4 regions of the Streptomyces sp. NBC_01381 genome follow, and region 2 is predicted to be linked to each of the others. Evidence: riboswitches for the same ligand, from Rfam matches in the RefSeq annotation. Region 2 holds a riboswitch; each other region holds the start of a gene.

What was found. A riboswitch is a leader RNA that binds a small molecule or an ion and turns the genes downstream of it on or off. The one in region 2 is predicted to bind cobalamin.
Region 1: another riboswitch for cobalamin. It lies ahead of OG453_RS09775 (ABC transporter substrate-binding protein); the one in region 2 lies ahead of OG453_RS41130 (CoA-acylating methylmalonate-semialdehyde dehydrogenase).
Region 3: another riboswitch for cobalamin. It lies ahead of OG453_RS16090 (cobalamin biosynthesis protein); the one in region 2 lies ahead of OG453_RS41130 (CoA-acylating methylmalonate-semialdehyde dehydrogenase).
Region 4: another riboswitch for cobalamin. It lies ahead of OG453_RS28565 (energy-coupling factor ABC transporter permease); the one in region 2 lies ahead of OG453_RS41130 (CoA-acylating methylmalonate-semialdehyde dehydrogenase).

What each region holds. Positions count from the first base shown of each region.
Region 1 covers NZ_JAPEPI010000001.1:2,039,867-2,046,832, reverse strand. The annotation lists gene OG453_RS09785 (ABC transporter ATP-binding protein) at 1-414, opposite strand, end outside; gene OG453_RS09780 (iron ABC transporter permease) at 411-1,403, opposite strand; gene OG453_RS09775 (ABC transporter substrate-binding protein) at 1,454-2,413, opposite strand; cobalamin riboswitch at 2,457-2,605, opposite strand; gene OG453_RS09770 (M67 family metallopeptidase) at 2,578-3,000, opposite strand; gene OG453_RS09765 (amino acid permease) at 3,090-4,562, opposite strand; gene OG453_RS09760 (DUF2017 domain-containing protein) at 4,937-5,533, opposite strand; gene clpS (ATP-dependent Clp protease adapter ClpS) at 5,573-5,887, opposite strand; gene OG453_RS09750 (nicotinate phosphoribosyltransferase) at 5,968-6,966, shown strand, end outside.
Region 2 covers NZ_JAPEPI010000003.1:611,095-618,060, reverse strand. The annotation lists gene OG453_RS41140 (enoyl-CoA hydratase/isomerase family protein) at 1-414, opposite strand, end outside; gene OG453_RS41135 (acyl-CoA dehydrogenase family protein) at 411-1,559, opposite strand; gene OG453_RS41130 (CoA-acylating methylmalonate-semialdehyde dehydrogenase) at 1,570-3,093, opposite strand; cobalamin riboswitch at 3,321-3,508, opposite strand; gene OG453_RS41125 (teichoic acid biosynthesis protein C) at 3,725-4,711, shown strand; gene OG453_RS41120 (TetR/AcrR family transcriptional regulator) at 4,813-5,481, opposite strand; gene OG453_RS41115 (serine hydrolase) at 5,667-6,966, shown strand, end outside.
Region 3 covers NZ_JAPEPI010000001.1:3,452,851-3,459,816, reverse strand. The annotation lists gene OG453_RS16110 (class II aldolase/adducin family protein) at 1-645, opposite strand, end outside; gene OG453_RS16105 (lysozyme) at 824-1,564, shown strand; gene OG453_RS16100 (inorganic phosphate transporter) at 1,756-3,027, shown strand; gene OG453_RS16095 (hypothetical protein) at 3,040-3,276, shown strand; cobalamin riboswitch at 3,395-3,546, shown strand; gene OG453_RS16090 (cobalamin biosynthesis protein) at 3,669-4,688, shown strand; gene OG453_RS16085 (cobyric acid synthase) at 4,685-6,193, shown strand; gene cobN (cobaltochelatase subunit CobN) at 6,190-6,966, shown strand, end outside.
Region 4 covers NZ_JAPEPI010000002.1:1,518,932-1,525,897, forward strand. The annotation lists partial or broken gene OG453_RS28560 (5-methyltetrahydropteroyltriglutamate--homocysteine S-methyltransferase) at 1-1,102, shown strand, start outside; cobalamin riboswitch at 1,187-1,376, shown strand; gene OG453_RS28565 (energy-coupling factor ABC transporter permease) at 1,405-2,097, shown strand; gene OG453_RS28570 (energy-coupling factor ABC transporter substrate-binding protein) at 2,097-2,513, shown strand; gene cbiQ (cobalt ECF transporter T component CbiQ) at 2,520-3,269, shown strand; gene OG453_RS28580 (energy-coupling factor ABC transporter ATP-binding protein) at 3,266-4,135, shown strand; gene OG453_RS28585 (ATP-binding protein) at 4,110-4,610, opposite strand; gene OG453_RS28590 (MEDS domain-containing protein) at 4,619-5,482, opposite strand; gene OG453_RS28595 (aminoglycoside phosphotransferase family protein) at 5,716-6,705, shown strand; gene OG453_RS28600 (molybdopterin-binding protein) at 6,725-6,966, opposite strand, start outside.

The sequences.
Region 1 (6,966 bases), on a different contig from region 2:
GAAGGTGCGGTGCGCGAGGCCGGCCGCGCCGACCCGCTCGAGGGCCGCGCGGGCGAGACGCTCGTCCTCGGCCGTGTCCGCCTCCCAGAAGCGCTTGTGCGGGGAGCGGCCCATCGCGACGATCTGCCGGACGGTGAGCTCGAAGCCGCCGTGGCCGTCCTGCGGAACGGTGGCGATGCGGCGGGCGCGGGCCTTGGCGGAGCTGCCCGCCAGGTCGTCACCGTCCAGGAGGACGCGGCCGCCGGTGGGCGTCAGCGTGCCGTACACACAGCGCAGGAGGGTCGTCTTGCCGCTGCCGTTGGGGCCCACGATGCCGACGGTCTCGCCGTCGGCGGCGTGCAGCGTGACGCCGTCGACGAGGAGGCGGCCGCCGGGCGCCCGATAGGCGAGGTTCTCGGTGCTCAGGGCGGTCATACGGCCGCCTCCCCGCCACGGCTCCTGCGCAGCAGCCACAGGAAGAACGGGCCGCCGGTGAGCGCGGTGAGCACCCCCACCGGGATGTCCTGCGGGGCGGCGACCGTGCGCGCGGCGAGGTCGGCGGCCACCAGGAACACCGCGCCCGCGAGCGCCACGACCGGCAGCAGCGCGCGGTGGGATGCGCCGACCAGCATCCGGGCGGCGTGCGGCACCATCAGGCCGACGAAGCCGATGGCTCCGCTGTACGCGACGAGTACGCCGGTCAGGAGCGAGGCGACGACGAAGACGGCGGCGCGGAAGCGTGCGGTGTCCAGGCCGAGGACGGTGGCGCCCTCCTCGCCGACGAGGAGCAGGTCCAGGGGGCGGGCCAGGGCGAGCAGGAGCGCCGTGCCGACGATCAGTACGCCTGCGGGGAGGGCCAGCATGTCCCAGCGGGCGCTGCCGAGGCCGCCGAGCGTCCAGTACAGGACCTCCTGCAGATGGTCCGTGCTGTCCGCGACGACCAGGATCAGGCTGGTCAGGGCGGAGAGGATGTACGAGACGGCCACGCCCGCCAGGATCAGCCGGCCCGTGGCGAAGCCGCCGCCGGCGCTTCTGGCCAGGGTGTAGACGAGCAGCAGGGAGAGGAGCGCGCCCGCGAAGGACGCGGCCGGGATCGTGACCGTGAGGGACAGGCCCGCGCCGATGCCGAAGGCGCTGCCGAGGACGATCGCGGCGACCGCGCCGGCCGACGCGCCGGAGGAGACTCCCAGGAGGAAGGGGTCCGCGAGGGGGTTGCGGACCAGGGCTTGGAGGACCGTGCCTATGACGGCGAGGCCCGCGCCCACGGCCGCGCCGAGCAGGACCCTGGGTAGGCGGGCGTCCAGCACGATCGTGCGGAAGGGGGAGGGTTCCGCTCTGCCCGTGAGGATCTCCAGGACATCGGTCACGGGGATCTTGACCGAGCCGAGGGCGAGGCCTGCGGTGGCCGCTGCGGCGAGGGCCATGAGGAGGGCGGTGATGACGGCTGCGTAGGGCGGTTTCTGAGAGGTGCGGCTCACAGCTGCTCCGCCAGCTTCTTCACCGCACCCGGAGCCCGCACCCCCGTCACCACATCCGACAGCGGCAGCACCGCGAACCGCTTGTTCTTGATGGCGGGGACGTCGGCGAGCACCGGGTCCTCCAGGAGGCGGCGCTTCTTCTGGGCGACGGTCGTGCCGCCGTAGTCGAGGATCAGGATCACCTCGGGGCTGCTGTCCACCACCGACTCCCAGGACGCGTCGCCGAAGGACTTGTCCAGGTCGGCGAAGACGTTGCGGCCGCCCGCCCGCTCGATGATGTCGTTGCCGATGCCCCGGCCGCCCGCGGTGAAGGCCGTCTTGTCGCCGCTGTCGTACACGAAGACCGGGAGGGGTTTGCCGCCCTTCAACTTCTTTTCGGTGTCGGCCAGTTCGCGTTCGGCGCCGCTCACCCAGCGGTCCGCCCGTGCCCGTACCCCGAAGGTGGAGCCGACCTCGCGGACCTCCCGGAAGACGTCCTTCATGGTCACCGGGCGCTTCGCGCAGCCCTCCACGTCGAGGCGGGTCCTGATGCCGGACTTCGCGAGCGCCGCGCGGCTGCGGCCCTCGCCCGCGAGGAAGGCGCTCGGGTAACCGCCGTACACGAAGTCGGGGTTGGCGGCGAGCAGCTTCTCGTAGGAGGGGTACTCCTTGGCCAGGACCGGGACGGACGCGTAGGCCTTCTCGTACGACGGAAGCACCTTGTCGTCCAGGAAGGCGGTGCCCGCCATGCGGTCCGCAAGGCCAAGCTCCAGCATCACTTCCGTCGTGTGCTGGTTCATCGTCACGGCGCGCTTCGGGGGCGCATCGTACGTCGTCTTCACGCCGCAGTTGGTGACGGTGTACGGGAACCCGGCGGCCTTCGCCCCCGGCGCGGCATCGGGCTCCGCGGAGCTCGTGCACGCGGCGAGCGGGGCGAACAGGGCGGCGGCTATGAGTGCGCGCAGCGGTCGGGACATGGCTGAGCTGTGCCTCCTCCAGGGGATTCCGCGTCCCCTGTATCCGTGGGAGAGGGCGGCAGGTCAGTTCCTGACTGCCCCACCCGCGAAGGGTGGGGTCACAGTGGCGGGACCGTGCCGGATTCGCACCGGCTTCCTGGGTCCTGCCGCCTCAAAGGTGAGGCTCAGTATGCCTGGACGACCTTGACCTCTTCCTCGGTGACCTCGCCATCGACGATCCGGTAGGAGCGGAACTGGAAGTCGCCCGCGCCGTCGGTGTCCGCCGTGGAGACCAGGACGTAGTGCGCGCCGGGCTCGTTCGCGTACGTGATGTCGGTGCGCGAGGGGTACGCCTCGGTCGCCGTGTGCGAGTGGTAGACGATCACCGGCTCCTCGTCGCGGTCGTCCATCTCGCGGTACAGCTTGAGCAGGTCGCCCGAGTCGAACTCGTAGAACGTGGGCGAGCGGGCCGCGTTCAGCATCGGGATGAAGCGCTCGGGGCGGCCGGTGCCCGCGGGACCCGCGACCACGCCGCACGCCTCGTCGGGGTGGTCCTGGCGCGCGTGCGCGACGATCTGGTCGTGGAGGGCCTGGGTCAGGGTCAGCATGGGAGCCAGGATAAGCAGAGGGGCCCGTCCGTACCGAAGTGTGGTACGAACGGGCCCACATGCTGGGATCAGCAGGGATCAGGCGGGAGTCAGGACTTGATCGCGTCCTGCGGCTCGGCGTCGCCGCCGCCCGTCGGCTGACCGTTGCGCTTCTGCATGACCAGGTAGCCGACGCCCAGGATGAGCGCCCACACCGGGGCTGCGTAGAGCGAGATGCGCGCGTCCTTGTCGACGCCCATCATCACGATGACCATGCCGATGAAGAGCAGTGCGAACCAGCTCGTGTACGGCGCGCCCGGAGCCCGGAAGGTGGACTGCGGCAGCTCGCCGCGGTCGGCCTTGCGGCGGTACTTGATCTGGCAGACCAGGATCATGATCCAGGCCCACATGCCGGAGATGGTGGCGAAGGAGACGACGTAGTTGAACGCCTCGCCCGGCCACTGGTAGTTGATCCAGACGCCGACCAGCATGAACGCGGCGGAGACGGTGGTGCCGACCAGCGGCAGGCCGTTCTTCGTCAGCTTGGTGAAGAACTGCGGGCCCTGGCCGTTGAGCGCCAGGTCGCGGAGCATGCGGCCCGTGGAGTACATGCCGGAGTTGCAGGAGGAGAGCGCGGCCGTCAGGACGACGAAGTTGACGATGGCGGCACCGATGCCCAGACCCATCTCCTCGAAGGCCTTCACGAACGGGGAGACGCCCGGCTTGAAGGACGTCCACGGCACGACCGAGAGGATCATGATGAGCGCGCCGACGTAGAAGACGGCGATGCGCCACGGCACGGTGTTGATGGCCTTGGGCAGGACGGTCTTGGGGTCCTTGGACTCGCCCGCGGTGACGCCGACGAGCTCGACGGCGAGGAAGGCGAACATCACGATCTGCAGCGTCATCAGCGTGGAGCCGATGCCGTTGGGGAAGAACCCGCCCTGGTCCCACAGGTGGCTCACGGACGCGGTGTCACCGGCGTCGGAGAAGCCGATGGTGAGGATGCCGGCGCAGATGAGGATCATGCCGATGATCGCGGTGACCTTGACCATCGAGAACCAGAACTCGAGCTCACCGAAGAGCTTCACGGAGATCAGGTTGGCGCCGTACAGGATGACCGTGAAGATCAGCGCGTACGCCCATTGTGGGATGGAGTTGTGGGTCCAGTACTGCATGTACTGGGCCGCGGCCGTGACTTCCGTGATGCCGGTGACGACCCAGAAGAGCCAGTACGTCCAGCCGGTCACGTATCCGAAGAACGGGCCGATGAACTCGCGCGCGTACTCCGAGAAGGAACCCGAGACGGCGCGGTACATGAGCAGCTCGCCCAGGGCCCGCATGATGAAGAAGATGACAAGGCCGGCGATGGCGTACGCCAGGATGAGGCTGGGGCCGGCCTTGTGAATGGCCTTGCCCGCGCCGAGGAACAGGCCGGTGCCGATGGCACCGCCGATCGCGATCATCTGGATCTGGCGGGCCCCGAGCCCGCGCTGATAGCCCTCGCCGGATGAACCGGACGAGCCCTTGGCCTGATCGGCCTCATTGCCGTCGTGATGCTCTTCGACCTGCACTGAGGTCATGGTGACGCCTTTCTCCACGCTGATCCGTGCCCGCAGTCTGCGTATGGCCACGGATCAGGTCCTGATCCCCCCGGATATGGATGGAGTGCTACCGGCGGTCTGCCGGCCCGAGCGCCATCGGTGACATGGGTGGCGTCACCGAGTGGTCGTGAAGATTTATCACGGTCGCAACAGTGATCGGCTCAGCCACGTGTGGCGCAGACCACTGGAAGAAGCGGACAAAATTCCCCCGCGGCGTCATACGGGGGCATTGAAGTGACGTGATCGTTATCCGGATTTGAGGATCCGCTGAGCGAACACCTGTTACAGGTGCCGTCTACATCGATTTTCGGCCCCCGTGAGCCGTTCCACTACACCGGCAACTGCACCAGCAACTACACGATCAACGTGCTGACCAGCGTCTCCTGCAGACCGCCCAGCCACAAATAGGCCATCACCATCGGTTTGCGCGGATCCTCGTCCGGCAGCTGGTAGAGGAGGTCCGTGTCCTCCTCGTCGATGACGTCGAGGCGGGCGCCGATCGCGAGCCGGAGGTCGTTGAGGGCGCCGAGCCAGTGCCGGGACTCCTCCGCCGACAGCTTGAGGACGGCGCCGCCGTCGCCTGCCGCCGTCATGGAGTCCAGGCAGCGGATCACGACCAGGGCGTCGTCCCGCTTCTTGGCCCGCAGGTCGTTCTCCGTAAAGCGCCTGAACTCCGCGGAGTACGCCCGCAGTTCGTCCTCGTCGGCCTTCTCGCTGCCCGGTCCGCCGTACGCGTCGGGCAGCAGCCGCTGGAGCACCGGGTCGGTCGGCGGCTCGCTGGGGCCGTCCGCGAACAGCTCGGCGAGCGGGTCGTCGGAGGCGTCCTCTCCCGGTCCGGGGCCGATCAGCTCAAGGAGCTGGACGGCGAGGGAGCGGATGATCGAGATCTCGACCTCGTCGAGCGCGACGGCGGCGCCGCCCCCGGGGATCGCTTCGAATTGTCCTGGCATCAGATGCGTCGCTGCTTCCGGTCCACTGCTGTCGGCCTGCTACTTGCGGTCCTGCTGGAGGGTGGCCCAAAGCCCGTACCCGTGCATGGCCTGGACGTCGCGCTCCATCTCTTCGCGCGTGCCGGTGGAGACCACGGCTCGGCCTTTGTGGTGCACATCCATCATCAGCTTGGTGGCCTTGTGCTTCGAGTACCCGAAGTACGCCTGGAACACGTACGTCACGTAGCTCATCAGGTTGACCGGGTCGTTGTGGACGAGCGTGATCCAGGGGACGTCGGGCTCCGGGACGGCGAACGTCTCTTCGGCCGATTCCGGGCGCGTGATCTCTGCGGGAGCCGTACTCACTTGTCCCATGCTGCCACCCGCAGGGGGCCATCGCACAAATGGACCCGGGAAATCGTCAGAGTGACGAGATGCGGGGTAGCATCCTTCGTATGAACACAGCGGACCTTGGGCTGCCGGTGGATGTTCCGTCGACGGCGCTCTTCACCGATCACTACGAGCTGACGATGCTGCAGGCAGCGCTGAAGGCGGGCACCGCCGACCGGCGCTCCGTCTTCGAGGTCTTCACGCGCAGACTGCCCGAGGGACGGCGCTACGGAGTGGTGGCCGGCACCGGCCGTGTCCTGGACGCCGTGGAGAACTTCCGCTTCGATGCCGACGTCATCGGCTTCCTGCGCGAGCGCCGTGTCGTCGACGAGGAGACCCTGCAGTGGCTCGCCTCGTACCGCTTCCGCGGTGACATCTGGGGCTATCCGGAGGGCGAGGTCTACTTCCCGGGCTCGCCGATCCTGCGCGTCGAGGGCTCCTTCGCGGAGTGCGTCCTCCTGGAGACGGTGATCCTCTCCATCCTCAACCACGACTCGGCGATCGCGGCCGCAGCGTCCCGGATGGCGTCGGCCGCCGGTGAGCGCCCGCTGATCGAGATGGGCGCACGGCGCACCCACGAACTGGCGGCCGTCGCCGCATCGCGCGCCGCGTACGTCGGCGGCTTCACCACCACGTCCGACCTGGCGGCGGGCTTCCGCTACGACATCCCCACGGTCGGCACGTCCGCGCACGCCTTCACCCTCCTGCACGACAACGAACGCGACGCCTTCCAGGCCCAGGTGAACTCCCTCGGCCCCGGCACGACGCTCCTGGTCGACACATACGACGTGACCGAGGCCGTCCGTACGGCCGTCGAGGTCGCCGGGCCCGAGCTCGGCGCCGTACGCATCGACTCCGGCGACCTGCTCCTGGTCGCCCACCGGGTCCGCCAGCAGCTGGACGAGCTCGGCGCCACGAAGACCAAGATCGTGGTCACCTCCGACCTCGACGAGTACGCCATCGCCTCGCTGGCCGCGGCGCCCGTCGACGCGTACGGCGTGGGCACCCAGCTGGTCACCGGTTCCGGGCACCCCACCTGCTCGATGGTCTACAAGCTGGTGGCC
Region 2 (6,966 bases):
GATCCGGACGCTGCCGTGCGCGGACACGCCGACGCCGCCGCCCATCACGATGCCGTCCATCAGGGCCACGTACGGCTTGGGGTAGCGGGCGATCCGGGCGTTGAGCCGGTACTCGTCGCGCCAGAACGCCGCCGACGCGGTGCCGTCCCCGTCGCGTGCGTCCTGGTGGATCGCGCGGATGTCGCCGCCCGCGCACAGGCCCCGTTCGCCCGCGCCGGTCAGCACGACCGTCTCGACCGCCGGGTCGCGCTCCCAGGCGGCGAGGGCCTCGGTGATGCGGAGCGCCATCGGGTGGGTGAGGGCGTTGAGTGCCTTGGGGCGGTTGAGCGTGATGACGCCGACCCGTCCCGCGCGGTGCAGCAGCACGGTCTCCTCGGCCTGCTCGCGCTGTCCTGATCGCTCTGCGCCGGTCATGCGAACGCCTCCGTCATGCCGCGGGCCACGATGACGCGCATGATCTCGTTGGTCCCTTCCAGGATTTGATGGACTCGCAGGTCACGGACGATCTTCTCGATGCCGTATTCGCTCAAGTAGCCGTAGCCGCCGTGAAGTTGGAGTGCGCGGTCGGCGACGGAGTAGCCGGTGTCGGTGGCGAACCGCTTGGCCATCGCGCACAGGTAGGGCGCGCCGGGATCCTTCCGGTCCAGAGCCTGGGCGGCTTCTCCGACCAGGGCCCGGGCGGCGGCGAGCTCGGTGGCCATGTCCGCGAGGCGGAACCGAAGCGCCTGTGAGTCGAGGAGGCGCTGCCCGAACGCTTCCCGGTCGGCGAGATGGGCCAGGGCGCGGTCGAGGGCGCTGCGGGCGCCGCCGAGCGAGCAGGCGGCGATCCCGAGGCGGCCGCCGTTGAGGCCGCTCATCGCGATGCGGAAGCCCTGCCCCTCCTGGCCGAGCAGCCGGTCGGCGGGCAGGCGTACCCCGTCCAGGACGACCTGGCGGGTGGGCTGGGCGTTCCAGCCCATCTTGCGTTCGTTGGCGCCGAAGGACAGGCCGGGGTCGTCCTTGTCGACGACGAAGGCGGACACCCCGTCCGGTCCGTCGACGCCGGTGCGGGCCATCACGACGTACAACTGGGCTGCGCCCGCACCGGAGATGAACTGTTTGACGCCGCTGAGCACCCAGTCGTCGCCGTCGCGGACGGCCCGGCTGGTCAGGGCGGCCGCGTCCGACCCGGCGCCCGGTTCGGTCAGGCAGTAGCTGGCCAGGTCCTCCATGGCGCACAAGCGCGGCAGCCACCGTTCGCGCTGGGCGTCGTCGCCATACGCGTCGATCATCCAGGCGACCATGTTGTGGATGGAGAGGTACCCCGCGATGGACGGGCAGCCCGACGCCAGGGTCTCGAAGACGAGGACGCCGTCGGAGCGGGTGAGTCCCGAGCCGCCCGACTCCTCCCGCACGTACACGCCGCCGAGCCCGAGCCCGGCCGCCTTGCGCAGCACGTCGACGGGGAAGTGCTTGTCGCGGTCCCAGTCCAGGGCGTGCGGGGCGAGGTGGTCCTGGGTGAAGTCCAGGCTGGCCTCGACGAGGGCCTGCTGGTCCTCGGTGAGCGAGGTGTTGGTCATGGCCCGCTCCTCAGCTCATCGTGGGGATGGTGAAGCTGGCGCCCTCGCGCAGGCCCGCCGGCCAGCGTGAAGTGACCGTCTTCGTACGGGTGTAGAAGCGGATCGCGTCCGGGCCGTGCTGGTTCAGATCCCCGAATCCGGAGCGCTTCCAGCCACCGAACGTGTGGTAGGCGACCGGCACCGGGATGGGCACGTTGACGCCGACCATCCCGGTGTTCACGCGCCGGGTGAAGTCGCGGGCGGTGTCGCCGTCCCGGGTGAAGATCGCCACGCCGTTGCCGAAGGTGTGCTCGCTGGGCAGGCGCAGGGCTTCCTCGTAGTCCGCTGCTCGTACGACGGTCAGGACGGGGCCGAAGATCTCCTCCTGGTAGATGCGCATGGCCGGGGTGACCCGGTCGAAGAGCGAGGCTCCGGCGAAGAACCCGCCCTCGTGGCCGGGCAGGGTGAAGTCCCGGCCGTCCACGACGAGTTCGGCGCCCTCCTGAACCCCGAGGTCGACGTAGGACCGCACCCGCTCCAGCGCGTCCGGGCCGACCAGCGGGCCGAAGTCGGCCTCAGGGTCGTCGCTGCGGCCGATCCTCAGCTGCGCGATGCGCTCGCGCAGCCGTGCCACCAGGGCATCGGCGGTGCTCTCGCCAACTGGAACAGCCACCGAGATCGCCATGCAGCGCTCGCCCGCGGAGCCGTAGCCCGCGCCGATGAGGGCGTCCACGGCCTGGTCGAGGTCGGCGTCCGGCATCACGATCATGTGGTTCTTGGCGCCGCCGAAGCACTGGGCCCGCTTGCCGTGCGCGGCCGCGGTGGCGTAGATGTGCGCGGCGATCGGAGTGGAGCCGACGAATCCCAGCGCCTCGACGCGCGGGTCCTCGAGCAGGGTGTCGACGGCGTCCTTGCCGCCGTTGACGACGTTCAGTACGCCCGGCGGCAGACCCGCTTCGAGGAAGAGCTCGGCGAGGCGCAGTGGCACCGACGGGTCGCGCTCGGAGGGCTTGAGGATGAAGGCGTTCCCGCAGGCGAGGGCCGGGGCGGCCTTCCACAGCGGGATCATCGCCGGGAAGTTGAAGGGGGTGATGCCCGCGACGACGCCGAGGGGAGCCCGGAGCGAGTGGACGTCGATGCCCGTGCCCGCGTTGTCCGTGAACTCGCCCTTGAGCAGGTGCGGGATGCCGGCGGCGAACTCCACCACTTCCAGGCCGCGCTGGATGTCTCCGTGCGCGTCGGCGACGGTCTTGCCGTGCTCGCTGGACAGAAGCCGGGCCAGGGATTCCCGCTCCTGGTCGGCGAGTTGGAGGAAGCGAAGCAGCACCCGGGCGCGGCGCTGCGGATTCCAGGCGCCCCATTCGAGCTGGGCCCGGGCGGCGTCGTCGATCACTGCCTCGGTCTCGGCCCGGCTCGCGAGCGGAACGTGGGCCTGGACGCGGCCGGTGTTGGGGTCGTAGACGTCGCCGTAGAACCCCGAAGTTCCCGAGGTGTGCTTGCCTCCGACGAAGTGGGTCAATTCGCGTACGGTGGTGCGGTCTTGCTCGCGGACCATGGATGCCTGCTCTCGATGGGAGGGATCGATCCGGGATGGCACACAGCTCCGCCGCGTGGACGCGGTGACGTCAGCGCGGGGCTGCGCGAGATCGCGTGGGTTGGACAGCCGTCAGCGCACGAGGCGTGCGAGCGGGGACTGCGCGGCGGGAGCCGGGAGTCGCCGGACGGGTCCGTCGAGAGCGTGGAAGCGCGTCGATGCCATGCGTGTCTGCTCCATCCTCGTGGAAACACGGAACATCCCGCGGCCGGTATCCTGACTCCCGGATCACCGCACGCCGCCCGCCTTCCCGACGACTTGCTCGTCAGTGGCGTACTGCTCGACGACGTACTCCCCGGTCACAGTGGCGGGACCGTGCCGGAATCACACCGGCTTCCCTGCACCGCGGGCCTTGGCCTCGAATATATAGTTGGACGTCCTAGTAAATCTAGTGCGCAAGATGACCGGTGCGCCGACGTGCTCCCGGCACAGCGAATGGCTGAACTTCACGGCACCGCCGCGCGCCCGTTCTCCACGCAGGTGTACGGGCGTTAAAAGTACTGAAATGCGACTTCGACAAGTTACCGATTCATCGACAGCGCCCGGCCTCACGTCGCCAAGCCGCAGAACGGTGCTCGGTCTCAGCGGTGTGGTGCTTGCGACAGCAGCGCTCGGCGTCCCAAAGGCCGTTGCCGCCGGCCGGGACAGCGCCCCGGACGTTACGGGCGATCGCTTCGACCTGGCCGACACCGGCGCCCGCCTGATCCACGAGAAGACGCTGCATCACGAGACGGTGATGCAGTCCTTCGCCTTCGACGAGCTCCACGGGCACATCTACGCGCTCCAGGTGATCCCCAGCGGGGTCCAGCTCGCGGGCGAATCGCGCACCTACAGCCATACTGAGCGGCACGATGCCGGTGACCTTTGTCTGAACCGGCTGTCGATGCGCGGCGAGGTGCTGGGCCGGATGTACCTCAAGGGCTTCGGCCACGGCACCGCGATCAGCGTGGACAGCTCCCGCAGCAGCTGGGGCGGAGCCGTCACGCTGTGGGTCGAGTGCGACGCCAACCCGGTCTCCGGGTTCGGGCGCGCGATCGGCCGCTTCCCGTACGCCGAGAACACCGTGCTGCACAGCGCTGACCGCCGTGTGACCGTCTACCGCCCGCACCCCGGCTCGACCGCCAACTGCGCCGCCCTTGACCTGAACAACCGCCGTCTGCTGCTGCGCCACGGGCTCCCCGGGCGCCGTCGCTACGCGCTCTACAACCTGGACGCCTTCACTGCCGGGGTCTTCTGGCCGCTGATCGACTTCGCTCAGCCGGGCATGGACCTCGGCCTGCCCTTTCAGGGCATGACACTGGACGGCGACTACGCGTACCAGTTGATGGGCGCCGGCCGCGACGCCAACAGCTCCTCAGAGCCGGACAACACGGTGCTGCTGCACTGCATCGACCTGAGCACGGGGGCGGTGGTGCAGGAGTACAAGTCCCAGGCCGGCCGCCAGCTCACGCACCGCGAGCCCGAAGGCCTTGCCGTGCTGCACGGGCCCGAGGCGGGGGAACCGCAGCTGTGCATGGGCTTCGCCTCGGGCCCGGAAGGCGGACGAAAGTTCTCCCTCTACGGCCTGCCCGTCCTGTAGCCATGTCGCGGGCGGCCGCCGCATCGGGCTGTGCTGCGCGGGTGCTGACCGCTTGTCGTTGCCGTCCATACGAAAGGTGGCCGGAGCGTTTGTGCGCCGACTTATGACGGCCCGCCCGCCCGGCCGGGTCGTACTCCCGGCTCCTTCCCTCGCAGCAGGCACTCGCCGGTGAACACGCCGGCCAAGTGGTCGCCGAGAGCGGCGAGTGCGGCGTCGGGGTGCAGCCCGCTGGGGTCGGCGCACAGATGCGCGGTGAGCCCGTCGGTGTACGCGGCGATGCGGGCCGCCTCGGTGGCGGCGTCGGTCGAGGGGGGTACTTCGCCGCACTCCTTGGCGTTGGTGACGGCTGTGGCGATCAGTGAGCGCAGCCGACGGAGCGCGCCCGCCTTGACCTCGGCCAGGTCCGGGTCGTCGACGGCCCGGCCGGTGAAGGCGAGGGCGACCCGGCACTCCTGGCGGCGCTGTTCGTCCAGCGGCATGGTCTCGGCGAGTCCGTCGAGGAGGGTGTGCTCGATGCGTGTGCCGGCCTTCTCGGACCGGACGACGAGTTCCGCAAGCCTGTGCTCGACCGTCTCGAGGACGTGGCGGTACGTGAACAGCAGCATCTCGTCCTTGGTGCGGAAGTAGTGCTGGACGAGCCCGACCGAGATCCCGGCTGCGGCAGCCGTCTTGGCGACCGTCGCCGCCTTCAGTCCTTCGGTGGCGATGAGCCTGCCCGCGGCGGCGGCGACCTGCTGGCGGCGTTCTTCGTGATCGGCGACGCGTGGCATGGCGTAACCGTACCGCCGTATTGCCAATAATAACCGTACGGCCATACTGTTATGGCTCTCGGGGCGTCCGCCCTGCGTGACGGCGAGGGGTGGAGCAAGCGATGCGCGGTGTGCGGGCGATGGGATTCCGCAGGCCAGGCTCGGCATGGTTACGGGGGATCGGTGTGGTGTGCCTGATGCTCCTGATGGCGCTTACGCCACTGACCGCCTCTGCGGTGGATCCTGCGGGGGAGCGGGAGTTGACGGCGAAGGCGGACTCCTTCGTGCGAGGGCAGATGAAGCGGGCCGGTGCGCCCGGTCTCGCGTACTCGGTCATCCGTGGAGACGACGTCGTGCACCGCCGCACATGGGGGCGCGACGGCCGTGGCGAGCCGGTCACTTCCCGCACCCCGTTCCTGGTCGGCTCCCTGGCCAAGCCGGTCACCGCGCTGGCCGTGATGCGGCAGGTCGAGGCGGGCGAGGTCGAGTTGGATGCGCCCGTGCGGCGCCATCTGCCGTGGTTCCGTCCCAAGGGTGAGGGTGAGAAGCCCGTCACCGTGCGGCAGTTGCTCAACCAGTCGAGCGGTCTGTCGGAGCGGGACGGCATCACGCGCGCGGACCGTTTCGACAACGAGCCGGGCGGCGTCCGGCGCCTCGCCCGTGAGCTGGCCGGCGTCACCTTGTCTGCCCCGCCCGGCGAGCGGCACGAGTACAGCAACGCCAACTACATGCTGCTCGGCGCCCTCTTGGAGGAGGTCACAGGGCGGCCGTTCGGTGAGCAGCTGCGCAAGGACGTCCTGGGGCCCCTGGGTATGAAGGGGGCCATCACGGACTCCGGGGGAGCCGAACGGCGGGGACTGCCACCCGGGTACCGGTTCTTCTTCGGTCAACCCCGGTCGTTCGCATCGGACTTCGACACATCAGGTGTGCCGTACGGCTATCTCGGCGCGAGCCCCGAGGACATGAGCGCCTTCGCCGCCGCCCAGCTCAAGGGCGCGCGCGGTGACGCGGGCGGCCTGTTGACCCCGGAAGGGTTCCGGGAGATGCACAAGGGGACCATCTCCGTCCATGATCGCCACCGCTACGGTCTGGGCTGGCGGGACGACGAGCTGGAGGACCCGAGCGCGCGCATGGTCTGGCATTCGGGTGCCACACCCGGCTACCACGGCATCGTGGTCCTCGTCCCGGAGCGGAACCTCGCGGTTGTCGTCCAGCACAACGCCTTCGCGAAGAACAAGGAAAACCTGCTCAACAACACCGCCTTCGGTGCGGCGGGCATCCTGCTCGGCGGTGAGCCCCGACAGGTCGACGAGGACGGGTGGTTGACCTGGGCACTCGTCGTACTCGGTGCCGTCACCGTCGCTCTTGCGGCCGTCGTCGGGTGGTCGGGGTTCCGGGTGGTGCGTCCGCGTGTACGTTCCCGCGGTGGACAGCGGCGCGCCCCGGGCCGCGCGATGGTGGGCGGTGTCGCAGCGGTCACCGGCTGCCTGCCGGCCGCAGGCGTCG
Region 3 (6,966 bases), on a different contig from region 2:
GTACCCCCGCAGTCGGTCCTCCGCTTCCCGTAGCTGGGCGTCCGACAGCAGGGTCGGCGCGTGGCCGGGGATCGCGCTTGCCGTCAGCCAGAGGCGGCACATCCATTCCAGCTGGGCCGTGCGGTCGTATGCCTGGTCCAGAGTGTCTCCGTATGTGATGGTTCCGTGGTTCTGGAGGAGACAAGCTGTGCGCTCGCGCAGGGCGTGCAGCATGTTCTCGGCCAACTCGTCCGAGCCGTACGGCGCATACCGGGCGACGCGGGCGGGGCCGCCCATCGAGGCCGCCATGTAGTGGATCGGCGGCAGCTCCGGCAGCAGCGTGGAGACGGCCGTGGCGTGCACCGCGTGGGTGTGGACCACGGCCCCGGCGGAGGTGTTGCGGTAGATCGCGAGGTGCATCGGCAGTTCGCTGGTCGGGGTGAGGTCGCCGAAGAGCCGGGCGCCGTCGAGGTCGACGCCGACCGCGTCCCGCGGTGTGAGGCGGTCGTAGGGGACTCCGCTCGGGGTGACCAGGACCGTGCCGCCGACGCGTACGGAGACATTGCCCGACGTGCCGACCACCAGGCCGTCCGAGACGGTCCTGCGAGCCGCCGCGACGAGATCGCCCCAGGCCCGTTCCACCGCGTCCTGCCGCTGCTCAGTCATGCCGTGATCCTGCCAGCCGGGACCGCGGCACCGCAGTGCGGAGCCGGAGCGTCCGTATCGGCGTGTTATGGGCATACATCCCCTTCTGGCGATGATTGGCTGGCGATCGACCGGCATGCGGTGATCTTCCAGTAACCTCTGGGGGATTTGTCATGCACGTCGCCATCCGGGGGGAAATATGGCTCGTGATCACAAACCGTCCCGTCGCCGCGCCCGCGTCATCGCCGCCTCAGTGGCAACGCTGGCCCTGAGCGGGACCGCCCTCGCCGAGATTCCGGTTTCGGCGGCGGGCAAGCCTAGGGGCCACGACGTCTCGTCGCACCAGAAGAACGTCAACTGGCAGAAGGCCAAGAGCAAGGGCGCACGCTTCGTGTACGTGAAGGCCACCGAGTCCCACACGTACCGCAATCCCCACTTCAAGCAGCAGTACAACGGCTCCCGCAACGCGGGCATCGTCCGCGGGGCGTACCACTTCGCCGTACCGAACAAGTCGTCCGGCAAGAAGCAGGCCGCGTACTTCATGAGCCACGGCGGGCGCTGGCGGGCGGACGGCTGGACGCTGCCGCCCGCGCTCGACATCGAGCACAATCCGTACAGCAAACGCAAGTGCTACGGCCTCAGCAAGACCGGCATGGTCAACTGGATCAAGTCGTTCAGCAACGAGGTGCAGCGCCAGACGGGACGCCGTCCCGTGATCTACACGACCACCAAGTGGTGGAACAACTGCACGGGCGGCAGCCGCGCCTTCGCGGCGAATCACGCGCTGTGGCTCGCGCGCTGGTCGTCGACGTCGGGGACGCTGCCCAAGGGGTGGTCGTACTTGACCATCTGGCAGTACGACAACGGCGGCGAGCTGCCGGGTGATCAGAATCTCTTCAACGGCTCGATGAACCAGCTGAAGAGGTTCGCCCGAGGGTAGCCAAAAGCCCTTGGAAGCCCGGATTCCGGGCCCCGTACCGCCGCTCCGGACGATCTCCGTCACGGTTCCGACGGAAGCGGAGTGGCGGTGCCCCGCATCGAGTCACCGCACCGCCCGGCCCAGTTCACTTTCCGTTCACCCAGGTTGCCTACGTTCCACTTGCCACTGACGTCCAACAGAAGCCTGGGTAAATGGAACACATCACGCTTCTCCTCGGGATCGTGATCGTTACCGCTCTCGTGTTCGACTTCACGAACGGTTTCCACGACACAGCCAACGCGATGGCGACCACCATCTCGACCGGCGCCCTCAAGCCCAAGACGGCGGTGGCCATGTCCGCCGTGCTGAACCTCGTCGGAGCATTCCTCTCCGTCGAAGTCGCCAAGACGATCTCTGGCGGCATCGTCAACGAGGACGGACTGAAGACAGAGGTCATATTCGCGGCCCTGGTGGGCGCGATCCTCTGGAATCTGCTGACCTGGCTGGTGGGCCTGCCCTCCAGTTCCTCCCACGCACTCTTCGGCGGCCTCATCGGCGCCGCCGTCATGTCGATGGGCTGGTCGTCGATCAACGGCGGCACCGTCGTCACCAAGATCCTGATCCCGGCCCTCGCCGCGCCGCTCGTGGCGGGTCTCGCCGCGATGGCGGCCACGCGCCTGACGTACCGGATCGGCCGCAACACCGACACCAAGTCGACCGCCAAGGGCTACCGCGCCGGCCAGATCGCCTCCGCCGGCCTCGTCTCGCTGGCGCACGGCACGAACGACGCGCAGAAGACCATGGGCATCATCACGCTCGCCCTGGTCACCGGCGGCGTCCTCAACCCCGGCGCGAACCCCCCGATGTGGGTCATCGTCTCGGCCGGTGTGGCCATCGCGCTCGGCACCTACCTGGGCGGCTGGCGCATCATCCGCACCATGGGCAAGGGCCTCACCGACCTCCAGCCGCAGCAGGGCTTCGCCGCCCAGACCAGCGCCGCGACGGTCATCCTCGCCTCGTCGCACATCGGCTTCTCGCTCTCCACCACGCAGTCCTGCTCCGGCGCCGTGATGGGCGCGGGCCTGGGCCGCAAGGGCGGTGTGGTCCGCTGGTCCACGGCGACCCGGATGTTCGTCGCCTGGGGTCTGACGCTCCCGGCCGCCGGCCTGGTCGGCGCGGGCGCCGAGTTCCTCACCAAGCAGGGCCCCTGGGGCATCGCGGCGACCGCGGCGCTCCTGGTCGGCGGCTCGGCCGTCATCTGGGTGCTCTCGCGGCGCAACGCCGTCGACCACACGAACGTCGCGGACGACGAGATCGGCGGCTCCGACGCGGAGCCCGCGGGCGTCGTGACCACCGCGATCGCCGCCGTCACGCCGCCGCCCACCGGCGCCGCCGCGACGGCCGCCGACGACGACCACGTCAAGGCCACCATCCCGGCCCCGACCGGCTCCGTGGCGGACCCCGCCCGGCCTGCCACGGTGTAAGGACAGATCAGCATGGACATCGACTGGGCAGCTCTCGGCTCCGTCTTCGGAGTCAGCCTCGCGGTGACGGTGGCCCTGGTGGGCCTGTTCACCCTCGGCATCGTCGGCCTCTCCAAGCACGAGGCGGCCGCCTCCGGCGCCGCTTCCGCCGCGGGCGGCAACGCTGCGGCGGCGCGCGCCGGCGCGTACGCGTGCTTCGCGCTGTGCGCGGCCGCGGTGGCGTACGGGATCTATCTGATCGTCGCCTGACGGCCGGAGTTCGTCGCCTGACGACGGAGTTCGAGGTGGGGTGCGAGACGCTTCGGCGTCCCGCACCCCACCTTCGTATGTGGGCCTTGGCACACTCTCCCGTCGCAGGTCAAAGGCGAGTTGACGGGCGTTCGCGGGCGTGGTGGACTGCCGGAGCCATTACGGCGGCAGAAGAGGAAGCCGGTGCGAATCCGGCGCGGTCCCGCCACTGTCACCGGGGAGACGACTCCCCGTGAGCCAGGAACTCTCGCCCGCCGATCACGTCGAACCAGGGCGCGGACACCCTGAGTGAGGACATATCGCCATGCGCGGCCGCCCGTTGCCGGTTCCTGTGCCCCCGCCTGTCCAGGCCGGGCCCGTCGCTCCCCTTCACGTAACGGTCGGCTGAACCCGTGTGTGCCGATCGCGACTTCGCGTACGGCGCCGCCGCCGGGCTCCTCGGTGACCTGCTTCTCGGTGATCCTCGCCGCGGGCATCCGGTCGCCGCGTTCGGGCGTGCGGCGGGTGCCGTCGAGCGTGTCCTGTGGCGGGATCACCGCGGGTGGGGCGCGCTGCATGCCGTGGTGTGCGCCGGCGGTGCTGCGGGTGCCGCCGCCCTTGCCTCTTCTCTTGTACGTCGCCACTCGCGCGCCGGATCGGTCGCGCTGACCGCCGCCGCGACCTGGGCCGTGGTCGGCGGGACCTCGCTCGGGCGTGAGGCGCGGGCCATCGGCGGGGCGCTCGCCGCGGGGGACATCGAGGTGGCGCGGGAGTGGCTGCCGCATCTGTGCGGGCGGGATCCGCAGGCGCTGGATGCCGACGGCATCGCGCGGGCCGTCGTCGAGTCCGTCGCCGAGAACACGTCCGACGCCGTCGTGGGGGCGCTGGTGTGGGGGGCGTTGGCGGGCGTTCCGGGGCTTGTCGGGTTTCGGGCCGTGAACACGTTGGACGCGATGGTGGGGCACAAGTCCGCGAGGTACCTCCGGTACGGGTGGGCGTCTGCTCGGCTCGATGATGTTCTGGGGTGGCCGGGGGCTCGGCTGACCGCCCTGCTGGCGGCTGCTGCGGGGGATTCGCCCTCCGGGGCGCTGCGGGCCTGGCGTGACGATGCCGCCAAGCATCCGAGTCCCAACGCTGGGCCCGTTGAGGCGGCCTTTGCCGGGGCGTTGGGGGTGCGGCTCGGGGGGACTCTCTCGTACGGGGGGCGGGTTGAGCATCGGCCTGTTCTCAATGGGGGTGGGCGTGCCGTTGCCGTGGCTGACATCGAGCGGGCTGTTCGGCTGTCTCGGCGGGTTGGGCTGCTGGCGCTGGGGGTTGCCATGGCCGCCCGTCCGAAGCGGAGCCCGGCAGTTGGGACTGTGCCCACCCGTTCCGCCCTGCGGAACGCCTGCCCACAGCAAGGACGGCAGAGCAAGTCAAGGAGAACCTCATGAGTGGCGGGCTGCTTGTTGCCGGAACCACCTCTGACGCCGGGAAGAGCGTCGTCACCGCCGGGATCTGTCGGTGGCTGGCTCGCAAAGGAGTTTCCGTCGCGCCGTTCAAGGCGCAGAACATGTCGCTCAACTCCTTCGTCACGCGCGAAGGCGCCGAGATCGGGCGGGCGCAGGCCATGCAGGCGCAGGCCGCCCGGGTCGAGCCGAGCGCGCTGATGAATCCCGTGCTGCTCAAGCCGGGCAGCGACCGCAGCAGTCAGGTGGTGCTCATGGGGAAGCCCGTGGGCGAGATGAGTGCGCGTGGCTATCACGGCGGGCGCCAGGAGGCGTTGCTCTCGACCGTGGTGGGATGTCTTGAGGAACTTCGGGGCAGCTATGACGCCGTGATCTGCGAAGGCGCGGGCAGTCCCGCCGAGATCAATCTGCGGCGTACGGACATTGTGAACATGGGGATCGCGCGGGCCGCCCGGTTCCCCGTCGTCGTCGTCGGCGACATCGACCGCGGTGGCGTCTTCGCCTCCTTCTTCGGCACGACCGCGCTGCTCAGTGCCGAGGATCAGGAACTGGTCGCCGGGTATCTCGTCAACAAGTTCCGGGGCGATGTGTCGCTGCTCGCACCCGGGCTCGACATGCTGCAAGGACTCACCGGGCGGCGCACGTTCGGTGTGCTGCCGTTCCAGCACGGGCTCGGCATCGACGAGGAGGACGGCCTTCGGGTGTCCCTGCGGGGTGCCGTGCGGGAGTCCGTCGTCGCTCCCCCGGTCGGCGAGGACGTGCTGCGGGTCGCCGTCTGTGCCGTACCGCTGATGTCGAACTTCACGGACGTGGACGCGCTCGCCGCCGAACCCGGTGTCGTCGTGCGGTTCGTGGACCGGGCCGAGGAACTCGTCGACGCCGATCTCGTGATCGTGCCGGGGACGCGCGGGACCGTGCGCGCGCTTGAATGGCTGCGCGAGCGTGGGCTCGCCGACGCCATCGCGCGGCGTGCGGCCGAGGGGCGGCCCGTGCTCGGGATCTGCGGCGGCTTCCAGGTGCTCGGCGAGCACATCGAGGACGACGTGGAATCGCGCGCGGGGGCCGTGGACGGGCTCGGGCTGCTGCCCGTGCGCGTGCGGTTCGCCCGCGAGAAGACCCTCGCCCGGCCCGTCGGCGAGGCACTCGGGGAACCCGTCGAGGGGTACGAGATTCATCACGGCGTCGCCCAAGTCCTGGGCGGAGAGCCCTTCTTGGACGGCTGCCGCGTCGGTGAGGTGTGGGGCACGCACTGGCACGGCTCCCTTGAGAGCGACGCGTTCCGGCGGCGCTTCCTCACCGAGGTGGCCCGCGCCGCCGGGCGCCGTTTCGTGCCCGCGCCCGACACCAGCTTCGGCGCACTGCGCGAGGAGCAGCTCGACCTGCTCGGAGACCTGATCGAAGAACACGCGGACACGGACGCGCTGCTCAGTCTGATCGAGACCGGCACACCGTCCGGTCTCCCCTTCATCGCACCGGGGGCACCCTCATGACCGTCCTGCTTCTGTCCACCGCCGACACGGACCTGCTGGCCGCCCGTGCCTCGGGCGCCGGGTACCGCATCGGCAACCCGACCCGGGTCGACGTACAGAACGAGCTGCCCGCCCTGATCGAGGGCGCCGACATCGCCGTCGTACGCCTCCTCGGCGGCAGGCGCGCCTGGGAGGACGGGCTCGCGGCGCTGAAGGCCGCCGGGATCCCGACGGTGCTGCTCGGCGGCGAGGCCGTGCCGGACGCGGAGCTGATGGCCGAGTCGACCGTGCACGCGGGGTCCGTGGCGGAGGCGCTGCGGTATCTCGTCGAGGGCGGCACGGGCAATCTGCGCGAGCTGGTGCGCTTCCTCAAGGAGGACGTCCTCGCGGCGGGTCGCGGCCGGGCGTCGGCCGCCGACACGCAGGAGCGGCAGAGTGCCGAGCCGCAGAAGATGCCCGAGTACGGGGTGCATGGCACCCGGGAGTACGTCGAGGGCCGGCCCACCGTCGGTGTGCTCTTCTACCGGGCGCACCAGCTCTCCGGGAACACCGGCTTCGTGGACACGCTGTGCGACGCGATCGAGGCGCGGGGCGCCAACGCCCTTGCCGTGTACTGCGGTTCGCTGCGCGGCGCCGACGCGGGCCTGTACGAGATCCTCGGGCGGGCCGACGCCCTGGTCGCCACCGTCCTCGCGGCGGGCGGCACGCATGCCTCCGGCGCGAGCGCGGGCGGCGACGAGGAGGCCTGGGACATCGGCGCGCTCGCCGACCTCAACATCCCTGTGCTGCAAGGA
Region 4 (6,966 bases), on a different contig from region 2:
CCTCCTATTTCGACCGGCTCGGCGAGGCCCTTCCGGTGCTGGCCATGGCGGATGTCGACGGCCTCGCCATCGACTTCACCGGGCCCGCCGCCGCCAATCTCGACGATCTCGCGGCCGTCGGCGGTCTGCCCGGCAAGCGTCTTGTCGCCGGCGTCGTCGACGGCCGCAATGTGTGGATCAACGACCTGGGGAAGTCCCTGGCCGTGCTCGGTACGTTGCTCGGGCTCGCCGGGCGGGTCGACGTGGCCGCCTCCTGCTCCCTGCTGCACGTCCCGCTGGACGCCGACGCCGAGCAGGGGCTTGATCCGCAGATCGCCCGCTGGCTTGCCTTCGCCCGGCAGAAGACCGGTGAGATCGCCACCCTCACCCGCGACCCGGTGGTGCGCGCCCGCGCCGCGGCCGTCACCGACGCGGACACCCGCCGTTCCCAGACGTACGCCGAGCGGGTCGCCGCCCGGCGCGAACGGCCGCCTGCCGCTGTTGCCGACGACGTCCATCGGCTCCTTCCCGCAGACCGGCGAACTGCCCACTGCCCGCGCCGACTTGCGTGCCGGACGCATCGGCACGGCCACGTACGAGGAGCGCATCGTGGCCGAGATCCGCGAGGTCATCGCCTTCCAGGAGAAGACCGGCACCGACGTCCTGGTGCACGGCGAGCCCGAACGCAACGACATGGTCCAGTCCTACGGGACGCGCCATGTCTTCCGCCGATCCTGGCCGGCGACATCTCCCACCCCGAGCCGATGACGGTGCGTTGGACCGCGTACGCCCAGCCCCTCGCCGACACCGCCCGCCAGGTCGCGCTCGCGCTGCGCGAGACGCTGCCGCTGCGCGCCGCCCACCACGGCGGGTATCTCGCCTCGGCCACCGAGTCCTTCCGGCTCGGCACGAGCGGCGTACGGCCGGACAGCCAGATCCACACCGACATGTGCTACGCCGAGTCCGGCGACATCCGCCCGCTCGCACATGCAGGTCGCCGGCGAACTCGCCGCGTCCGGCTATCCCCCCGGACCGCGGTCTGAAGACCCGGGGCTGGACCGAGGTCCGCGCCGCCCTCGAGAACCTGGTCGGCGCCGCGCGCGAGCTCCGCTCCACCCTCTGACCAGGGGCGTACGCGGTGGTGGTGTGCGCTTGCGTGTGCCACCGCCGCGCCCGCCGTGCGAGTTGTCAGGCCCCACGTGGCGCACTAGTGTCACCACGCCTTGGTGCTCGGGAAATCCGGTGTGATGCCGGTGCGGCCCTCGCCACTGTGATCGGGAAAGTCCGGCTCCGGCCCCCTGTGGGGGCAGCCACTGGGTACTCACGTGCCCGGGAAGGCGGAGTCCGGGCGGTACGACCCGTCAGCCAGGAGACCGGTCAAGGCGCGTTGTCCATCCACGAGGTGCTGGAGAGGTCTGTTCCGCCATGCACATAGCCGAGGGTTTCCTCCCCCCGGCGCACGCGATCGCCTGGAGTGTCGCGTCCGCGCCGTTCGTCGTCCACGGAGTCCGTTCCCTCACCCGTGAAGTCAAGGAGCACCCCGAGAGCACCCTGCTCCTCGGCGCGTCCGGAGCCTTCACCTTTGTCCTCTCCGCCCTGAAAATCCCTTCTGTCACGGGCAGTTGCTCGCATCCGACGGGCACCGGGCTCGGCGCGATTCTCTTCCGGCCGCCGATCATGGCGGTGCTCGGCACCATCACACTTCTGTTCCAGGCTCTGTTGCTCGCCCACGGCGGGCTCACCACGCTCGGCGCCAATGTGTTCTCCATGGCGATCATCGGGCCATGGGCCGGGTACGCCGTCTACCGGCTCCTGAAGAGATACGACGTACCGCTCATGGTGGCCGTGTTCTTCGGGGCGTTCGTCGCCGACCTGTCGACGTACTGCGTCACCAGCGTCCAGCTGGCCCTGGCGTTCCCCGACCCCTCCAGCGGATTCATCGGCGCCCTGGGCAAGTTCGGCGGCATCTTCGCCGTCACGCAGATCCCCTTGGCGGTCAGCGAGGGACTGCTCACCGTCCTGGTGATGCGGCTCCTCGTGCAGTCCAGCAAGGGCGAGCTCACCCGGCTCGGCGTGCTGCTTCAGGGCAAGAAGTCCGAGACGGAGGCCAGTGCCTGATGAGCCGCAACGCGAAGATCAACACCCTGCTCCTGGTCATCGTCGCCGCACTCGCGGTGCTGCCCCTGGTCCTCGGCCTCGGCGACGACAAGGAAGAGCCGTTCACCGGCGCCGACGCCCAGGCCGAGACGGCGATCGCCGAGAACGACCCCGAGTACGAGCCGTGGTTCTCGCCCCTGTACGAACCCCCGTCCGGGGAGATCGAATCGGCGCTCTTCTCCCTGCAGGCGGCGCTCGGCGCGGGCGTCCTCGCCTACTACTTCGGGCTGCGCAAGGGGCGCCGCCAGGGTGCCGAACGTGCGCGGGCGGAGGCCGCCGACGCCGAGCCGTCCACGGATGCGGACGCGGACGCGGATGTGGATGGGGATGCGGACGTGGGCGCTGAGGGCACCCGGCCCAAGACCGAGCAGGTCTGATCCGGCGTGCTGCCCATCGACGCGGCGGCGCACAGCAGTCGCTGGCGCCGCCGTCATCCCGTGGACAAGGCCGTGCTCGGGCTCGGTCTCACCGCCCTCGCGGTCTCCCTGCCGCCCTGGCCGGGCGCCGCCCTTGTCCTGGTCGCCGCGCTCGCCGTGCTGCTCGGCCCGGCGGGCGTGCCGCCCCGCAAGCTGTGGCGCGCCTACCGCGTACCGCTCGGCTTCTGCGTCACCGGCGCCCTGAGCCTGCTCATCCAGATCGCAGGACCAGGAGGGTTCATCACGCTCGCCGACGGCGGTCCGGCGCGCGCGGGCGGTCTGCTCCTGCGCACCTCCGCGGCCTCCCTTGGCGTCCTGCTCTTCGCCTTCACCACGCCGATGTCGGACCTGCTGCCCCGCCTGGTCAAGGCGGGCGTGCCGGCACCCGTTGTGGACGTGGCGCTCGTCACGTACCGGATGAGCTTTCTGCTTCTGGACTCCATGACGCGGATCCGTCAGGCGCAGGCCGCGCGGCTCGGGCACACGACCCGGGCCGCCGCCTGGCGGTCGCTCGCCGGGCTCGGCGCCACCGCGTTCGTGCGGGCCTTCGACCGGGCGAGCCGGCTGCAGGCGGGCCTCGCCGGACGGGGTTACGACGGGACGCTGCGGGTCCTTGTGCCCGAGGCCCGGGTCTCCCGGCCCTTCGTGACCGTGAGCGCGGCACTTCTCGTGGCCCTGGTGGCCCTCACCCTCGTACTCGAAAGGCTTCTTCCATGAGCGAGCCGAGCGCTCCTCCCATGCCGCCGGGCGAGTCCCTGGTGGCTCTGCGCGCGGCTTCGTACGCGTACGAGGACGGCCCCACCGTGCTCGACGGCCTGGACTTCGACATCGTCGAGGGGCGTGCACTCGCGCTGCTCGGACGCAACGGCAGCGGCAAGACCACCCTGATGCGGCTGCTCAGCGGTGGACTGCGCCCGGACGCCGGTGAGTTGACGGTCGACGGGAGCAGGGTGACGTACGACCGCAAGGGTCTTACCCGGCTGCGTACGACCGTTCAGCTCGTCGTCCAGGACCCGGACGACCAGCTGTTCGCCGCGTCGGTCGAACAGGACGTGTCCTTCGGTCCGTTGAACCTCGGCCTGCCCGACGCGGAGGTCCGCGCACGGGTCGCCGAGGCGCTCGACGCACTGGACATCGGCGCCCTGGCCGACCGCCCCACCCATCTGCTCTCCTACGGCCAGCGCAAGCGGACCGCCATCGCCGGTGCGGTGGCGATGCGCCCGCGCGTACTGATCCTCGACGAGCCGACCGCGGGGCTCGACCCCGACGGGCAGGAACGCCTCCTCGCCACCCTGCAACGGCTGCGGGACTCGGGGACGACCGTGGTCATGGCCACCCACGACGTGGACCTGGCCCTGCGCTGGGCGGACGACGCGGCGCTGCTCACCCCCTCGGGGGTGCGCACCGGGCCGGTCGCGCAGTCGCTGGCCCGGCGCGACCTGCTGGCCCAGGCAGGCCTCCATCTGCCGTGGGGGATCGCCGTGCGCGATCTGCTGCACGCGCACGGGCTGCTTGCGGAGACGGACGACGGGCCGCGCACCCCTGAGGAGTTGGCGCTCAGGGCAGCAGTGCCACCAGCGTGACGGTGGTGCCGGTGTCGCCGACCGTGATGTCGAGGCGGTCGGCGAGCGCCTCGGCGAGCCACAGACCGCGGCCGTTCTCGGCCTCGTCGTCGACGGAGCTGTCGATGTCGATGTCGATGCCGTGGCCGTGGCTGTGGCCGTTCAGTGGCCGTGCGAGTCCCGGGCCGTTGTCGGTGATGACGCAGCGCAGGCCGTCGTCCGTGTGGTCGAGGTGGATATGGCCCTTGCCGCCGCCGTGCACGATCGCGTTGCTCGCGACCTCGTGCACGGCGAGCACGAAGTCGCCGAGCCGGGGGTCGCAGAGGCCCGCGTTCTCGGCCCTGCGGGTCACCTGATGGCGCAGTCGCGCCAAGTCGCCGATGGTGAAGGGGAGTTCCAGCGGCGGCGGCCGGTCCTGAGCGGGATCGCGGGGGTTGGTCCGGGGGCCGCGGTCGCCCCCGTAGTCGTCGCTGTCGATGCCGCGGTTGAGGATCACTGCGCGGATCACCCTTCAGCCAGGACGAGTTGAGGGACTTCGGCGGCTCGGCAGAGCCGTATCACCTTGCTCTGCGCGGGTCGGACGCGGACCGTGATCCGCTGGTCGCGGGGGAGTCCGCGCGCGAGCCGTACCAGCAGAGCGGCGCTGTGTACGTCGATGAAGCAGAGTTCGGAGAGATCGAGCGCCCCTGGCCGGCCGGGACCGGTGAGGGCGTGGGTGAGGGCCGTGGCGAACTCCTCGCGCGTGCAGAGGTCGGCGTCTCCGGCGATCCGCAGCTCGCCGCCCGTGCGGGTGACTTCCAGGGCGCCGAGCCGGTGCAGGACCTTCTTGGGGTGGGCCCGGCGGATGCGGTCCAGGAGGGCGTCGTCGAACTTGCGCCGGTCGTACTCGCAGATGGCGGTGAAGCCGATCTCGGCGAAGAGCGGAGAGAGATCGGTCTCGTAGGAGACCAACAGGTCGTGGTCGACGCCCGGTTCGGCGGCCCAGGCCATGTCACCCACCACCCGGAGCCCCGAGAAGCCCTTGTGCCGGGCCTGTTCGGTGAGCTCCACCCAGGTGCGGGCCCGCTCGACCGGGTCGAAGCCGCTGTCCGGGTCGTAACCCGGCACTTCGTTGACCACGGCCAACTGCCCCTCGCAGAGGGCCGCTTCGACGGGGAAGCCGCGGATGCGTAACTGTTCGGCCGCGACGGCCGGGGTGGTCGCAGGGTCGGTGAAGAGCATGACCTGCTCACCCCGTGACAGGCCGATGTCGGTGTAGGCGGCGCGGAGCTCCCAGCGGTCTTCGTCGTCGTCGAACCCCAGGCAGGCGTGGTCGCCGGCGTTCATACGGGTGACGGAGACCGTCCGGGTCGCGGAGCTGGCGTCCATGAGGGCAGACCCTAGGGGCGGTGGCGGGGCCGTGCCTCTGCTGATCGCAGTTGTCCGAAGTCGTTCCGGTCGGGTTCGGGTCGGTCCGCGTGATCAGTACGAGTGATCATTAAGGGCGCCCGGCATGGACGGATTCTGCCAACTTGCCATCGGGGCAAGGGCGTTCTCGCAGGAGGCTCCCGCAGATCGAAATCGCGTTGCGTCGCGCGATCGGCCGACGCGATGATCGGCCCATGGCCCCGAATCCCCCCGACGGCCGCGCCGGAATCGACGCCGCCCTGGTGAAGCGCCTGATCGCCGCCCAGTTTCCGCAGTGGAGCGAACTGCCCGTGCGGCCCGTCGAGGTCGACGGCTGGGACAACCGCACGTACCGCCTCGGCGACGCCATGACGGCCCGGCTGCCCACCGCCGCCGGATACGCCCCCGCGGTCGCCAAGGAGAACCGCTGGCTGCCGCGCCTCGCGCCGGGCCTGCCGGTGGCCGTTCCGCCGATCCTGGCCCAGGGCGAACCGGGCGAGGGATACGCCTTCCCGTGGTCCGTCCGCGGCTGGCTGGACGGCGAGACGGCCGCGCGCGACCGCATCGACGGCATGGAGCGCTTCGCCGTCTCGGTGGCCGGGTTCATCCGCGCCCTGCAGCGCTGCGACGCCATCGGCGGTCCGCAGGCCGGTGCGCACAGCTGGTGGCGGGGCGCGTCACCGGCGCACTACGACGGGGAGACGCGCCGCTGCTTGGCCGCCCTTGAGCGCAGGGCTGAGCGCGGGGCCGGCAGCGACGGGGTGGACACCGGCGGGGTGGACACCGGCGGGGTGGACATCGCCCGGGCCACCGCCGTCTGGGACGCGGCACTCGCCGCGGAGTGGCGCGGGGCGCCCGTGTGGTTCCACGGCGACATCGCGTCGGGCAACCTACTGGTGGCCGACGGCCGGCTGACCGCCGTCATCGACTTCGGCACGGCGGGGGTCGGCGACCCGGCCTGCGACCTGGTCATCGCGTGGGGGATGTTCTCCGGCGACAGCCGCGAGGCCTTCCGGCAGGCGGTCGGCCAGGACGACGACACGTGGGCGCGGGCGCGCGGCTGGTCGCTGTGGAAGACCCTCCTGACGCTGACCGATTGCATCGACACCGATCCCGTACGGGCTGCCGACTGCCGGCGCGTGATCGAGGCGGTGCTCGCCGATCACGACCGCTTCGGGGCTTCCCGCGGGTCGCGCCTCTCCTAGGGGCGCGGCCGCGGCTTTCTCAGGTGCGGTCGATGTGCACGCTGGTGGACTTCACGCGGGCGGTGGCCTGCATGCCCACCTCCAGGCCGAGTTCTTCGACGGCCTCGCGGGTCAGGAGGGAGACGAGCCGGTGCGGGCCCGCCTGGATCTCGACCTGGGCCGCGACGTCGCCGAGCTTGATGGCGGTGACGATGCCGGGGAAGGCGTTGCGGGCCGAGGTGTACGAGACGTCGTCCTCGTCACCGCCCGCCTGCCCCTGGC